DNA from 3 places in the Burkholderia cenocepacia genome. Region 2 is predicted to be linked to each of the others. Evidence: riboswitches for the same ligand, from Rfam matches in the RefSeq annotation. Region 2 holds a riboswitch; each other region holds the start of a gene.

What was found. A riboswitch is a leader RNA that binds a small molecule or an ion and turns the genes downstream of it on or off. The one in region 2 is predicted to bind cobalamin.
Region 1: linked by a shared signal. The riboswitch ahead of cobW (cobalamin biosynthesis protein CobW) and the one ahead of SY91_RS15440 (FecCD family ABC transporter permease) in region 2 are both predicted to bind cobalamin.
Region 3: linked by a shared signal. The riboswitch ahead of SY91_RS20765 (TonB-dependent receptor domain-containing protein) and the one ahead of SY91_RS15440 (FecCD family ABC transporter permease) in region 2 are both predicted to bind cobalamin.

What each region holds. Positions count from the first base shown of each region.
Region 1 is NZ_CP060039.1:2,396,675-2,401,690, forward strand. Features, by position in the region: gene SY91_RS11420 (TonB-dependent siderophore receptor) at 1-1,038, opposite strand, end outside; cobalamin riboswitch at 1,188-1,454, shown strand; gene cobW (cobalamin biosynthesis protein CobW) at 1,781-2,869, shown strand; partial or broken gene cobN (cobaltochelatase subunit CobN) at 2,876-5,016, shown strand, end outside.
Region 2 is NZ_CP060039.1:3,267,078-3,272,093, forward strand. Features, by position in the region: gene cobT (nicotinate-nucleotide--dimethylbenzimidazole phosphoribosyltransferase) at 1-251, opposite strand, end outside; gene SY91_RS15435 (ABC transporter ATP-binding protein) at 313-1,128, opposite strand; gene SY91_RS15440 (FecCD family ABC transporter permease) at 1,125-2,240, opposite strand; cobalamin riboswitch at 2,282-2,530, opposite strand; gene SY91_RS15445 (ATPase) at 2,685-3,035, shown strand; gene SY91_RS15450 (cell division protein ZapA) at 3,032-3,346, shown strand; RNA gene ssrS (6S RNA) at 3,428-3,609, shown strand; gene SY91_RS15460 (EVE domain-containing protein) at 3,680-4,141, shown strand; gene SY91_RS15465 (SIMPL domain-containing protein) at 4,322-5,016, shown strand, end outside.
Region 3 is NZ_CP060040.1:947,561-952,576, forward strand. Features, by position in the region: partial or broken gene SY91_RS20745 (YbaK/prolyl-tRNA synthetase associated domain-containing protein) at 1-117, shown strand, start outside; gene SY91_RS20750 (transcriptional regulator) at 131-769, shown strand; gene SY91_RS20755 (threo-3-hydroxy-L-aspartate ammonia-lyase) at 836-1,810, shown strand; gene SY91_RS20760 (hypothetical protein) at 1,926-2,174, shown strand; cobalamin riboswitch at 2,458-2,651, shown strand; gene SY91_RS20765 (TonB-dependent receptor domain-containing protein) at 2,867-4,795, shown strand; gene SY91_RS20770 (LysE family translocator) at 4,839-5,016, opposite strand, start outside.

The DNA.
Region 1 (5,016 bases), 870 kb from region 2:
CTGCACGCGCCGGTAGTCGCGCGGCTTCGCGACGTAGCTTTGCGTGACGTAGGTATTGTCGAAGGTGCTGCGTAAATTCAGCACCCCGAGCGTATGGCGCAATTCCCAGTCGCCGTCGAGCGCGTGCGTGAAGACCGAGCGCCAGTTCATGTTCTCGTCGCGGATCGTGTCGCGGCCCGCCGCGCCGAAGAAGGTCGCGCGTGGCGCGGACGGCAGCGAGAACGCGAACGGCTTGCCGGCCGCGTCGACCGCGGCGACCGGCGCCGGCATGCCGCGATCGGGCACGCGCCGGTACGCGTCGTATTCGAACTGCAGCAGCCAGCTTCGCCGCGCGTCCCGCCATTTGATTGACGGCGCGACGTACTGGCGCGTGCCGTCGACGTGGTCGCGGAAGCTGCCTGCGTGTTCGCGTCCGGCATTGAACCGCACGCTCCATGCGCTCGACAGCATGCGGTTGAGATCGACCGACGCGCCGAGCCGTCCATAGCTGCCGGTCGCTGCCGACACATGCCCGAAGTTTTCCGGCAACGGCTGCTTGGTGATCCGGTTGATGACGCCGCCGCCGCTGCCGCGCCCGTACAGCGCGGCAGCCGGCCCCTTCAGCACTTCGACGCGTTCGATGTTGCCGAGACTGCGCACGTATTGCGCATCGTCGCGCATGCCGTCGAGCAGCAGGTCGCCCGCGGCGGAAAAGCCGCGAATGCGGAACGCATCGAAGCGCGTGTCCGACGTATTGGACACACCGGGCACGCCGGCCAACGCGTCGGCCAGCGTGCGGCCGCCATAGGACAGCGTTTCCTCTACCGGGACGCTGTCGATGGTTTGCGGTACGTCGCGCGGATCGCTCGCGGTGCGCGTCGCCGTACTCACGCTCTCGACGCGCGGATCGTTCGGATGACGGCGGCTGCGTACTTCGACCGCGGGCAGTTCGTCGTCGAACTCGGCCGCCGGGGCAGGGAAGGAGGCAACGCCGGCGATCGAGCACAGCGACAGGGCCAGCACAGGAAAGCGTCGCCCGGATATCTGTCGTTTCGACATGGAAATTTGAGGATGACTGAGTGATTGCCTCACATGGCCGTTGCGCGGTTGTTTGCGTTATCGAGCGAAGTTTATCTCGCCAAGTTGAAAACGACAATCATTCGCGTTCATCGCCGGCCGCTCGCCTTGACGCTCCCGGCCCTGCCGCCTACACTCGCACGCGTTTTGGTGCTCGCGCGCGCCGCTCCGGCGTGCGCAGTTAAACGGGAAACAGGGAGCCCGCCTGCGCCGCAGTCGAGCCAACCTGTGCTGCCCCCGCAACGGTAAGCGAACGCGTCGCGCGCAAGCGCCACGCACCGCCGCTTCGCCGCATGCCACGCGCATGCGGACGACCGCCACTGGATGCCGCGCGTATCCGGGAAGGCGAAGCGGCGTGTTCGTCAGCCCGGATACCGGCCTAAACGTTGGGGTTCAGCGCCGCGGGGAGGCGGCGCATCGTCCACGGCCGCAGCCGGCCCGACGCCCGGTGTTTCCTGCTGTCTCCTCCGATCTGCCTCCGCGCGAACGCGCCCGGGCCGGCACGGCGAACGGCGCGGCACGGGCGGGGCACGCCGCAGCCGTGTTGGCATTCACAATGTCGACCGTTCGCAAGGAAGCACCATGTCCGATTTGTTGTTCCGCCCGCCGTGCGGCAGTCCGCGCGGATCACGCGGCGAGCTTCCCGCGTACCGCCCGCTGAATTGCCGCGCCGCCGCCGACGCGACGATCCCGTCCTGATTTCCTCTTCGACACCGGACCTACCATGACCCTACGCAAGCTTCCCGTCACGATCGTCACGGGCTTTCTCGGCAGCGGCAAGACGACGCTGATGCGCCACATCCTGCAGCACGCCGAAGGCCGCCGCATCGCGGTGATCGTCAACGAATTCGGCGAGCTCGGCATCGACGGCGAAATCCTCAAGGGCTGCGGCATCGGTTGCGACGATGCCGACGGCGCGCAGGGCGAAGCATCGGGCCAACTGTACGAACTCGCGAACGGCTGCCTGTGCTGCACCGTGCAGGAAGAGTTCTATCCGGTGATGGAGGCGCTCGTCGAGCGCCGCGCGGACATCGACCACGTGCTGATCGAGACGTCGGGCCTCGCGCTGCCGAAGCCGCTCGTGCAGGCGTTCAACTGGCCGACGATCCGCAACAGCTTCACGGTCGACGCGGTCGTGACCGTCGTCGACGGGCCGGCCGCCGCGAGCGGCCAGTTCGCGGAAAACCCGCAGGCCGTCGACGCGCAGCGCCGCGCCGATTCGAACCTCGATCACGAATCGCCGCTGCACGAACTGTTCGCCGATCAACTGTCGTCCGCCGATCTCGTGATCGTGAACAAGGCCGACCTCGTCGGTGACGCCGAGTTCGCGCGGATCGAAACCGCGATCCGCGAAGAAATCCCGCCGCAGGTGAAGATCGTGCGCGCGACGCGCGGCGAACTCGACCTCGCGCTGCTGCTCGGGCTGGAATCGGCATCGGAGGAAACGATCCACCTGCGTCACGACCATCACGGCTCGGCCGACGACGGCGATCACGATCACCATCACGACGATTTCGACTCGGTGGTGGTATCGGGCGACGCGGGCACGCGCGAAGCGACGATCGCCGCGCTGCAGTGCGTGGTCGAAGCGCACACGATCTATCGCGCGAAAGGCTTCGCCGCGCTGCCCGGCGCGCCGATGCGGCTCGTGATCCAGGGTGTCGGCCGCCGCTTCGACAGCTATTTCGACCGCCGCTGGCAGGACGGCGAAACGCGCGCGAGCCGCTTCGTGCTGATCGGCGAAGATCTCGACGCGGCCGCGCTGCAACGTGCGTTCGACGCCGCGTGCGCGGCCGAGCCGCAACAGGCGTAACGCACGATGCATCTGCTGCGCACCACGCCGGGCGGCTTCGTCGACGATACGCAGGGCGTCGTCCGGATCGACCAGCAGCCGGCCGACATCGTGATCCTGAGTTCGGCCGACACGACGCTGTCGCTGCTCGCGAGCGTCGTGCCGCACTTGCCCGCCGGGTTCCCGAGCGTGCGGCTCGCGAACGTCACGTTCCTGCGGCAGCCGGCGTCGGTCGATTTCTACGTCGACGACGTGCTGCGCCACGCGAAGACGGTCGTGATCGATCATCTCGGCGGCGAAGCGTACTGGCCGTACGGGATCGAGCAGGCCGTGTCGCTCGCATCGAAGCGCGGGCAGCAGCTCGCGATGTTCTCGGGCGACCTGCAGGAAGACCCGAATCTCGTCGCGAAAAGCACGGTCAAGCCCGAGCTGTGCCGACTGTGGTGGCGCTACCTGCGCGAAGGCGGCGTGCACAACGCCGACGCGCTGCTGCGCAGCATCGCGTTTCACACGTTCGGCTTCGGCGACGAACCCGAACCGCCGCGCCCGCTGCCGGCCGCCGCGCTGTATCACCCGGCGCGCGACCGCGCGAGCGTCGACGACTGGCGACCGCGCTGGACGCCCGGCGCGCCGGTCGTCGCGATCCTGTTCTATCGCGCGCACTGGCAGGCCGCGAACACGGCCGTGTTCGACGCGCTGGCCGACGCACTGATCGACGAAGGGCTGAACCCGCTCCCGATCGCGGTGACGTCGCTGAAGGATGCGGTGAGCCGCGAGGTCATCACGCAGCTCTGCGATACGCACGGCGTCGCGCTCGTGCTGAATACCACCGCGTTCGCGGCCGGCGCGATCGACAGCCCCGAGCACGACGTGCTCGCGGGCGACGCGCCGGTGCTGCAGGTGATCCTGTCCGGCGGCAATCGCGATGCGTGGGTGGCCGACAACCAGGGCCTGCACGCACGCGACATCGCGATGCATATCGCGCTGCCCGAAGTCGACGGGCGCATCGTCACGCGCGCGGTGAGCTTCAAGGGGCTCGCGTATCGCTGCCCGCATACCGAGGTCGACGTCGTGCGCTACCAGCCGGATGCGGAGCGGATCGCGTTCGTCGCGGCGCTCGCGCGCGGCTGGTGCCGGCTGCGTACGCTGGACAACACCGACAAGCGCATCGCGCTGGTTCTCGCCAACTATCCGCAAAGCGAAGGGCGGATCGGCAACGGCGTCGGGCTCGACACGCCGGCCTCCGCGCTGTGCGTGCTCGCGGCGCTGCGCGACGCTGGCTACACGGTGGCCGACCTGCCGCCCGACGGCGACGCGCTGATCGCGCGACTCACCGAAGGCGTGACCAACGATCCCGCCGTGCGCATGCTGCGTCCCGCGTTTCAGAGTTACGCGCTGGCCGACTACGTCGCGCGTTTCGCGCGGCTGCCGGCGGCCGTACGCGACGCGCTGAACGCACGCTGGGGGCCGCCCGAAGCGGACCCGACGCTGCGGCAACGGCGTTTCACGATCGCCGGCTGGCGCGCGGGCAACGTGTTCGTCGGCATCCAGCCGTCGCGTTCGCGCGGCGAGAACGACTACGCGAGCTACCACGATGCCGACCTCGTGCCGCCGCACGCGTATCTCGCGTTCTATTTCTGGCTGCGCGATGCGTATCGCGTCGACGCGGTCATCCATCTTGGCAAGCACGGCAATCTCGAGTGGCTGCCGGGCAAGAGCGTCGCGCTGTCCGACGCGTGCTGGCCCGACCTGACGCTCGGGCCGCTGCCGCACCTGTATCCGTTCATCGTCAACGATCCGGGCGAGGGCAGCCAGGCGAAGCGCCGCGCGCAAGCCGTAATCGTCGATCACCTGATGCCGCCGCTCACGCGCGCGGAAAACTACGGCCCGCTGCAGGATCTCGAACGGCAGGTCGACGAATACTACGAAGCGCTGATGGTCGATGCGCGGCGCGCGAAGCTGTTGCGCAAGACAATCCTCGCGACGATCGCCGAGCATCGGCTGCACGACGAGCTGAGCGTGTCGCCGCCGCGCGATGCGGGCGACGAGGATGCGCTGCTCACGCGCGTCGACGCGTGGCTGTGCGAATTGAAGGAAGCACAGATTCGCGACGGGCTGCACGTGTTCGGCGCGTCGCCGGTCGAGCGCCAGCGGCGCGACACGCTGCT
Region 2 (5,016 bases):
GTCACCGCCTGCGGATAAGGACTGACGCCTTCGGCCGCGATCCCGTGGTCGCCCGCGAACACGATCGTCACCGGACGCTGCACGACCGGTCGCTCGCTTAGCTGGATCAGGCCGATCTGCAGCGCGAGCGCCTCGAGCTGGCCGAGGCTACCCGGTGGCTTGGTCTTGTGGTCGATCACCTGTTGGAGGCGCTTGCGCAGCGCGTCGTCGAGCGGCGCGATCGCGGGCGGGAATGGGGTGGGAGTCGTCATCGAGGAGCCGGGTCGTGGGCGCGGCTGGCGCCGCGCATCGAAAAAATCGGAACAGGAAAGGTCATTGTCGCGCAGGCCATGCCGGCAGCAGCGCATCGCGGCCATTCTCGCGGATCAGCACGAGCGGATAGCCGAACGCGTCGCTCGCGCGCTCGGGCGTCAATACATCGTGCACGAGGCCGGCCGACGCATGGCCACGGCCGTCGAGCAATAGCGCATGTGTCGCGAAGCGCCGCGCGAGATTCAGGTCGTGACACGAAAACAATATCGTGCGCGGGGCTGCCGCGAGCCAGGCGGCCAGCGCAGTGAGGCAATCGATCTGGTGATGCAGGTCGAGATGCGCGAGCGGTTCGTCGAGCAGCATCAGCGGTGCATCCTGACACAGCGTCGCGGCCAGCGCGACTCGCTGCCGCTCGCCGCCCGACAGCGACATCACGTCGCGCGACGCGAGCGGGCTCAGGTCGAACGTCGCGAGCGCAGCGCGCGCGGCCGCGCGGTCGTCGTCGCGCTCCCAGCCCCAGCCGCCGAGATACGGAAAGCGGTTGAGCAGCACCGTGTCGAACACGGTCGCGCTGAACGCATCGTGCAATTGCTGCGGCATCAGCGCGCGGCGCCGCGCGAGTGGCTCGGGGCGCCACGCGGCAAGCGGCCGGCCGTCGATCTCGACGTGTCCGCCGGCCGGCGGCTGCAATCCCGCGAGCGTGGCGAGCAGCGTCGTCTTGCCCGCACCGTTCGGCCCGGCGACGCACCAGATCTCGCCAGGGCCGAACGCCTGCGTGAAGCGGTCGAGCAACGTGCGCGCGCCGGCCTTCAGCGTCAGGTCGACGGCCCTGTAGTGCAGGTCGCCGGCGGCGGCGTTCAGTGCGGGGCCCGTCATCGCATCGGCCTCCTCAGCAACATCCACAGGAACACCGGCACGCCGATCAACGCGGTCATCACGCCGACCGGCAATTGCGCGGGTGCGATCGCGGTACGCGCGAGGAGGTCGGCCGCCATCACGCCGCCGCCGCCCGCGAGCATCGCGGCCGGCAGCAGCATCCGCTGGTCGTTGCCGAACGCGAGCCGCAATGCATGCGGCACGACGAGGCCGACGAAGCCGATCGTGCCAGCCGTCGTCACCGCGGCCGCGGCGGCCAGCGACGCGACGAGATAGATCCGCACGCGCAACCGCGCGACCGGCACGCCGAGCGCGAGCGCGGTCGCATCGCCGCGCAGCAGCACGTTCAGTTGCGGCGCGACCGGCAGCGCGACGCCTGCGCTCAGCAGCAGCGCGCCCCACGCGAACCACGGCGCCGTCGCGCCGTTCAGGTCGCCCGTCAGCCAGAAGATGATGCCGCGCAGCCGCGCGTCGGGCGCGAGTGACAGCAACAGCGTGACGAACGCGCCCCACCCCGCCGCGATCACGACGCCGGTGAGCAGCAGCCGCGGCGACGCGTCGCGCGATTCGCCCCGCCACAGCTCGCGCCGCGCGAGACCGAGCACCAGCGCGACCGATACGAGCGAACCGGCGAACGCGGATGCGTCGACGAGCCACCATGCGCCGCCCGCGATCATCGCGACGAGCGCGAAGCCGGCCGCGCCGCCGGACACGCCCAGCACGTACGGCTCCGCGAGCGGATTGCGCAGCAGCACCTGCAACAACGCGCCGGCCAGCGCGAGCAGCGCGCCGCACGCGAAACCCGCGAGCGCGCGCGGCAGGCGCAGCGTCCGGACGATGTCGGCAAACAGGGTGTCGCCGCCGTGCGGCACGAGGGATGCGAGCGCCTGCCACGGCGACATCGGCACGCTGCCGATCGACAGCGACGCGACGAACAGCAGCGAGACCAACGCGGCCAGCGCGGCCCAGATGACGGTGGCGCGTGCGGCGCTCATGCCGCGCACGGCCGCGCGCACGACGCGCGGCGCATCCGCTTGCGGCAGCCGGCCGGGCGCGACAGGGGCGCGGGGCGGACGATTGGGGTCGGCATCGAAGAACGTTCCGTGAAACATTGCGCGCCCTGCTTCCCCGCAGGTCGCGCGTCATGAAGCCCGTGCGGGCTCCCCGTCTCGGCCGGTATCCGGGCTGGCGGCGGACCGGCTCGCCTTCCCGCGCGATGACGCGCAGTGGCCCGCGCCCGCATGCGACCTGCACGCGAAACGCACCCGAGCCGGCCTGCGTCACACGACGCAGCCGCTTACCGTTGCGGGGGCAGCGCAGGTTGGCACGCTCGCGGAGCCGCACCCTGCTTCCCGTTTAACCGCGCGTCCTGCGCGCGAGCACCGAGGCGGCGCCAGTTTAGGAGGCGGTCGCGCGAGCGTCAAGGAAGCGTCCGGAGCGGCGCGGGACACGCCTATTCGCGGCAAGAAGCCGGGGTGTTACGACTGGAAACGTTACAGATGTCGGATTGCGCGTTATTCCGCGCTAAAATGCTGGGTCTTTAGAGGACGCAGCAAATGCTCAACGAACTCGAAACCCTATCTCAAAATATTGGCCGTCTGATTTCGCTGAACAAGCGCTATCACTCGGAACGGCTCGCGCTCGAGGAGCAGGTCGCGCAATTGCGCGCGGAAGCGGACACGGTCCGCGCGGAACTCGCGCAGCTGCGCGACGAACGCAATGCGCTCGCGGCCGAGCGCGACACACTGTCGGCGAAGATCGACGACGCCCAGGTGAAACTGAACGCGATTCTCGAAAAGCTGCCGCGCTCGAAGAGCGCGGAGCAAGCCGACAACCAGCTCGACCTGCTCGATGCGCAGGCGCGCACGGATGGCGATGACGCGGCCAGCCACGGAGAACATGCATGAGCACCAAGCAGATCGAAGTCTCGATTCTCGGTCAGCCCTATCGACTCGCCTGTTCGGCCGAGACCGAAGCGGCGCTGCTCGAAGCGGTCGCGCGCGTCGACGCCGAGATGTCGAAAATCCGCTCGAACAGCTCGGTGCGCGGCACCGACCGCATCGCGGTGATGGCGGCGCTGTCGCTTGCATCGGAATTGCTGCGACTGCAAACGAGCGTGCGGCACGGTGAAGCATTTCCGGCCGAGGAAATCCGTCGTACAATGCACCAGATGAACGAACAGCTCGGCGCGGTGCTCGCACAGCACGAGACGCAGTAACGTTTCAAACGATACGTCGATTCCGCTTGATCTCGACGATCAACGGTGGTCAAATTGGCGCATCGAATCACAGTTCAGTCAGCTTCCCTGCCTGGTTCGCCAAGGTCATATATTCCTTGAACCAATGCCATGTGCACGGTTGCGGAAATTTGTAGCACGGGCGCGCGCGTCACTCTGTCTGATGTACCCGAAGTGCTGCTAACTGCGACCAATTCTGAACCTCAGGTTCAGGATGCCGGCCTAGCGGCCAAGGCGGGGGCCTATCCAACGGCATCGGGAAAGTCCCGGTGCCGTTTTCTTTTGTAGCGGCCTTTTTCTGCGTCGATCACGACCATGCAATACTGGCTGATGAAGTCCGAACCGGACGAAGCGAGCATCGACGATCTCGCCAACGCACCGCAGCGCTCGCTGCCGTGGACCGGCGTGCGCAACTATCAGGCGCGCAATTTCATGCGCGACACGATGAAGATCGGCGACGGCGTGCTGTTCTATCACTCCAGCTGCCCCGAGCCGGGCATCGCGGGCCTCGCCGAAGTATCGTCGACGCCCTACCCCGATCCCACGCAGTTCGATCCGAAAAGCCCCTATTACGACCCGAAATCGACGCAGGAAGCGCCACGCTGGCTGCTCGTCGACGTGCGCTTCGTGAAGAAGTCGCCGCTCGTGCCGCTCGCCGCGCTGCGCGAGCACGACGAGCTCGCCGACATGCGCGTGCTCGCGCGCGGCAACCGGCTGTCGATCACGCCCGTCACGCGGGCGGAATGGCGATTCATCACCGAAAAGTTGATGAAGTAGGCGCGCGCCAAACGTCAAATCCGGTCAGTACGCGTTGCCGCAACGGAACTCGCGGAGCATTCGCGCAGCCTAAGCAACCGCTGTCGGCCAATCGGGCCGGCTGTCGTTTTTTCGTCGCGCGGTACGCCCGCGTCGCGCACGCGTGATCCGCGTGCGCGCCCTCGCACAAGGAGTCCAACAATGACCAAGAAATCCGCACTCGCGCTGTCGCTCGCCCTCGCCGCCGCCGTTCCCGTCGCGCTGACGCTCGCATCGCCCGCCGCGCACGCGCAGGCGGCGAACCCGCACTTTCCGGAGCCGGCGGGCGTGCTGTCGCTGTCGTCGCAGGCCAGTGCCGACGTGCCGCAGGACATCATCCACATCACGCTGTTCTACGAGCAGCAGGCCAAGGACCCGGGCAGCCTCACCGCGCAGTTGAACCAGCGCGCGGACGCGGCGCTGTCGCAGGCGAAGGGCGTGTCGGGCGTCACCGCGCACACGGGCGCGTTCTCCGTGTATCCGAGCACCGATCGCGACGGCAAGATCTCCGCATGGCGCGGCCGCACCGAGGTCGCGCTCGAGTCGCGCGATTTCGCCGCGGCGTCGAAGCTGGCGGGCCAGTTGTCGAACCTGATGCAGGTCGCAAACGTCGAATTCTCGCTGTCGCCGGAAGCGCAGCGCACGGCCGAGCAGAAGCTCACGACCGAGGCGATCAAGTCGTTCCGCGCCCGCGCGGACGAAGCCGCGAAGGCGTTCGGCTACAGCAGCTACACGATCCGCGACGTGAACGTCGGCAGCGGCCGCAACGTGCAGCCGTACACGCGCATGATGGCGATGGCCGCGGCGCCGATGGACAGCGCGAAGATGAGCGCGCCGATCGCGGTCGAAGGCGGCAA
Region 3 (5,016 bases), on a different replicon from region 2:
GCGTTCAACGCCGGCCGCCTCGACCGCTCGGTCGTGCTCGACGCGGCCGACTATGTCCGGATCGCGCGCCCGCTGCTGGTCGACATCACGCGGCCCGAAACGACCGACACACCCGCCCCCAGGACCACGCATGAGCACGAACCGCAAAGCGCTGCCGTCGGAGCAGGCGTCGCTGATCGAACAGGTACAGCGCATCGCCGAAGGACTCGGCGAGATGTTCGCGCCGTTCACCGAGGTCGTCGTGCACGACCTCCGCACGCCGGAGCACGCGATCCTCGCGATCCACAACAACCTGTCCGGCCGCGCGGTCGGCGATCCCGCGACCGAACTCGGCCTCGCCCGCATCGCCGACGACGATTTCCCGCAGGTGCTCGCGAACTACCCGAACCGCTTCGCCGACGGCCGCACCGCGAAAAGCACGTCGATCGGCATCAAGGATTCGAGCGGGCGCTACGTCGCCGCGCTGTGCCTGAACGCCGACGTCACGCTGTTCCGCGGCTTCCAGGGCATGCTGAACCAGTTCTGCCGCACCGATGGCGAGACCGTCGTCGAGACGCTGGACCCGGCCGGCGCGGACGCGATCCGGCAGCGCATCGACGCATTCGCGACGCGCCTCGCGACGACGCCGCGCGAGCTGAAGACCGACCAGCGCCGTGAACTGATGCAGACGCTGAAGGCCGACGGCTTCCTCGAGGTGCGCCGCGCGATGGAGATCGTGTCGCAGCATCTCGGCGTGTCGCGCGCGACCGTCTACAACGACGCGAAGTGACGCCGCGCGTCCGGTATTGCCGTTTTGAGTTTCCCGTTGACTGACCTTTTCGACTCTCGAGCGACCATGAATTCTCCGACTCTCCCTACGTACGACGACGTCGTCGCCGCCGCGGCCCGGCTCGAAGGCCATGCGCACCGCACGCCGGTGATGACGTCGCGGACGATCGACGACGCGCTCGGCGCGCAGGTGTTCTTCAAGTGCGAGAACCTGCAGCGCATGGGCGCCTTCAAGTTCCGCGGCGCGTTCAACGCACTGTCGCGCTTCAACGCGGAACAGCGCCGTCACGGCGTCGTCGCGTTCTCGTCGGGCAACCATGCGCAGGCGGTCGCGCTGTCGGCGCGCATCCTCGGCATTCCCGCGACGATCGTGATGCCGCAGGACGCGCCGGCCGCGAAGATGGCCGCGACACGCGGCTACGGCGGCAATGTCGTGACCTACGACCGCTATACCGAGGATCGCGAGCAGATCGGGCGCGATCTCGCGGAAAAGCATGGGCTCACGCTGGTTCCGCCCTACGATCACCCTGACGTGATCGCCGGCCAGGGCACCGCGGCCAAGGAACTGTTCGACGAAGTCGGCCCGCTCGACGCGGTGTTCACGCCGCTCGGCGGCGGCGGGTTGCTGTCGGGCACCGCGCTCGCCACGCGCGCGCTGTCGCCGCACGCGAAGCTGTACGGCGTCGAGCCGGAAGCCGGCAACGACGCCCAGCAATCGTTCCGGTCCGGCACGATCGTGCATATCGACACACCGCGCACGATCGCCGACGGCGCGCAGACGCAGCACCTCGGCAACCTGACGTTCCCGATCCTGCGCCGCGACGTCGACGACATCCTGACCGCGACGGACGCGGAACTGGTCGAGTCCATGCGTTTCTTCGCCACGCGGATGAAGATCGTCGTCGAGCCGACCGGCTGCCTGTCGTTCGCCGCCGTGCGGCGGATGAAGGATGCGCTGCAGGGCAAGCGCGTCGGCGTGGTGATCAGCGGCGGCAACGTCGATCTCGAGAACTTCTGCGCGCTGGTGTCGGCGCCCGCCTGACCGTCGCGGCGCGCATGAAGATCCTGTCATGCGTGCCGCCGCCCCTTCACGGCGCGTTTAGTTTCGCGCCCTAGACTGATTACGTCGTCCTGAATTCAGTCGTGAAGGAGTCGCCATGAATACGCACGCGATCGCCGCCGCCGCCCTCGCGGCCGCCTCCCTGCCGGCGTTCGCTCAACCGGATGTGACGTCATCCGGTTTTCCCGCCGCCGCGCCTCACCCCGCAGCCGGGCAAGCAGTGCACCGTTCGCCCGCCGCGTTGCCGCCCGCCGGCTTCGTGCTCGCGAAGATCGATCAGAACAATACGCCGCCCGATCGCGGCGGCGACCCGGGCGGCCGCGCGCATGGCGGCACGCACATGTAACGACGCGCCGCCGCGGCATTCAGAACGAACGTCGGCAGCGACGGACCACGGGTGCCGTGGAGATCGTCGGTGCGCCGCTGCCGTGCGCTGTCGATCGTCCCCGGTGGCGGAATCAGCCAGTCGCGCCCGGCGCGAAGTCACGCGCTCGACCCGCCGGTTTCATCAGACGTGAAACGTTGTACCGTCGGGAGAGCGCGAGCGAATCCGGCACTCCGCCGCCGGACAATGACGTTTTTTTACATCCCCACCCGGCCGCACGATTGACGCGCCGGAGGGCGCGCCATTACCCTTGCGCGCTGATGGTTCCCGGAGACGGGATCAAAAGGGAACGCAGGCGAGGCAACGCCTCGAAGCTGCGGCTGCCCCCGCAACTGTGAGCGGCGAATCCGTGCCACCGCATGCCACTGGGAAACCGGGAAGGCCCGCACGGACGACGACCCGCGAGCCAGGAGACCTGCCATCGACCCGAGGTCCAGCAGCCGCACCGGGCGGGGTGTCCCGATGCGCCAGGCGCCGCCCCCGGCGGCCGCCCGTTGCATGGACGACCCGACCTCAGGATCCGTCAGATGTCCATCGTTCCCGAATCCGCTTCCCGACCGGAAGCGTCGCACCGACACGCCGTCGGCATGCGCCCCTTGCCCGCCCTCGGCTCACGATCGCCGTACACGCCACACGCTTGGTCCCGCTGTCTCATGAATATTCGTCACCTGCTTGCCACGTCCGCCGCTACCGCGCTGCTTTCCCCGCTCGCCCATGCGGCTGGCGACACGGCGCAGGCGCAGCCCGCCGCGCCTGCGTCAGGCGCGGACCTGCCGACGATCAGCGTGACCGACACACGGCATCTGCCCGAATCGTTCGACCGCCGCTATGCATCGACGCAGGTGCTCACGCGCGAGGATCTCGACCGGCTGTCGCCCGCCGACCCGAGCATCACGCAGGCGCTTGCGACGCTGCCGGGCGTGACCGTCGCGCAGAACGGCGGGCCCGGCTCGTCCGCATCGGTCAGCATCCGCGGCTCGTCGGCGAGCCAGGTCGCCGTGTTCATCGACGGCATCCGGATCGGCTCGCCGACCACCGGCATCGCGCCGTGGGCCGACCTGCCGACCGAAGCGTTCGAGCGCGTCGAAGTGATCTCCGGGCCGGCCGCCGCGTCGTTCGGCAACAACGCGATGGGCGGCGTCGTGCAGCTCTTCACGCGCCGCGCCGCCAACCAGCCGAACCGGACCACCGTGTCGTTCGGCGGCGGCTCGAACAAGACGTTCGACACGCAGTTCCGCACGTCGGGCACGGTGCCGCCGACGGGGCCGCTGGCCGCGCTCGGCGGGCTCACCTACTCGCTCGGGCTGCACGACTACAACACGGCCGGCATCGATGCGACGCGGCCGTTCTTCTACGGCCACGAAGACGGCCGCAATCCGTATCACGCGCAGGATCTCGATGCGCGGCTGGGCTATGCGCGCGACAACTGGTCGATCTCGACGTTCGCGCTGTACCACCGCTCCGATCTGTCCTACGACAACAGCGGCTACGCGAATCGCGAGCTCGATCACCAGTTGACGACCGGCGTCGCGTTCCATCTCGACATCACGCCCGATACGCAGTTCGATCAGTCGTTCGGCTATGCGAACGACCGCCAGTTCATCTACGCGGACAACCCGGCGCTCGCGACGGACCAGATCAATTCGCAGCGCATCAGCACGTCGACGTCGCTGACCCATCAGGAGCACGGGTTTCACCTGTTCGGCCTGCCGCTGTCGGGCGAATCGAAGCTCGCGTACGACTTCACGCGCGAGCAGGCGTTCCTGCCGGTCGACATTCCCGGCGGCGTGCCGACGCGCAACGATTCCGCGTTCTCGCTGCACCAGTCGGCGACGTTCGGCCGCGTGACGATGTTCGTGGCCGGCCGTCACGAGATCATCGCCGGGCAAGCGGTGAACACCGGCAACGCCGCGCTGTCGTGGGCGATCACGCCGGTCTACACGGCGCGCGTGTCGTACGGCAATGCGTTCCGCCTGCCGACCTTCAACGACCTGTACTACCCCGGCTACGGCAATCCGAACCTCAGCCCGGAACGCAGCACGTCGGTCGAGGCCGCGCTCGACGCGAACACGGCGTACGGCATGTTCACCGCGGCGATCTACGACACGCGCGTCAACAACCTGATCGCGTACAACCCGGCGACGTTCTCGCCGATGAACATCGGCCGTTCGCACATTCGCGGCATCGACCTGTCGTACAAGGGGACGATCGGCCGTTCGACGCCGGTGAGCGTCGCGGTCGGCATCCTGAATCCGCAGGACGAAACCAACCAGACCTGGCTCAGCCGCCGGCCGCGCCAGACGGTCAGCCTGAACGTCGACCACACGTGGGACGAACTGAAGCTGCACGCGCTCAGCACGGGCGCGTCGCTGCTGTACGGCGGCTCGACGTTCGACGATCCGGCCAACCGGCAGTATCTGGCGTCGTACCTGACGGTGAGCCTGCGCGCGTCGTACCGGATCAATGCGCACCTGACCGTGTCGGCGTCGCTGTCGAACCTGTTCGACCGGCAATACATGACCGCGTACGGCTACAACACGCTCGGGCGCACCGCGTTCGGCAAGGTCAGCTATACGTTCTGATGGCCACGCACATCGGCGCAAGGAACCCCACCGGCACGCGCGCCTAGATCAGCCCGCGCACGCCCGCGACCAGCTGGATCGCGCCGAATACCGCGACGACGGCCGCCGACACACGCGACAGCCCGTGCATGAACGCGAACGACAGCTTCGTGCGCAGCGCGGCGCTCGCGCTGCTCAGGCACAGCCACCACATGGCCGAACCGATGAACACGCCGGCCACC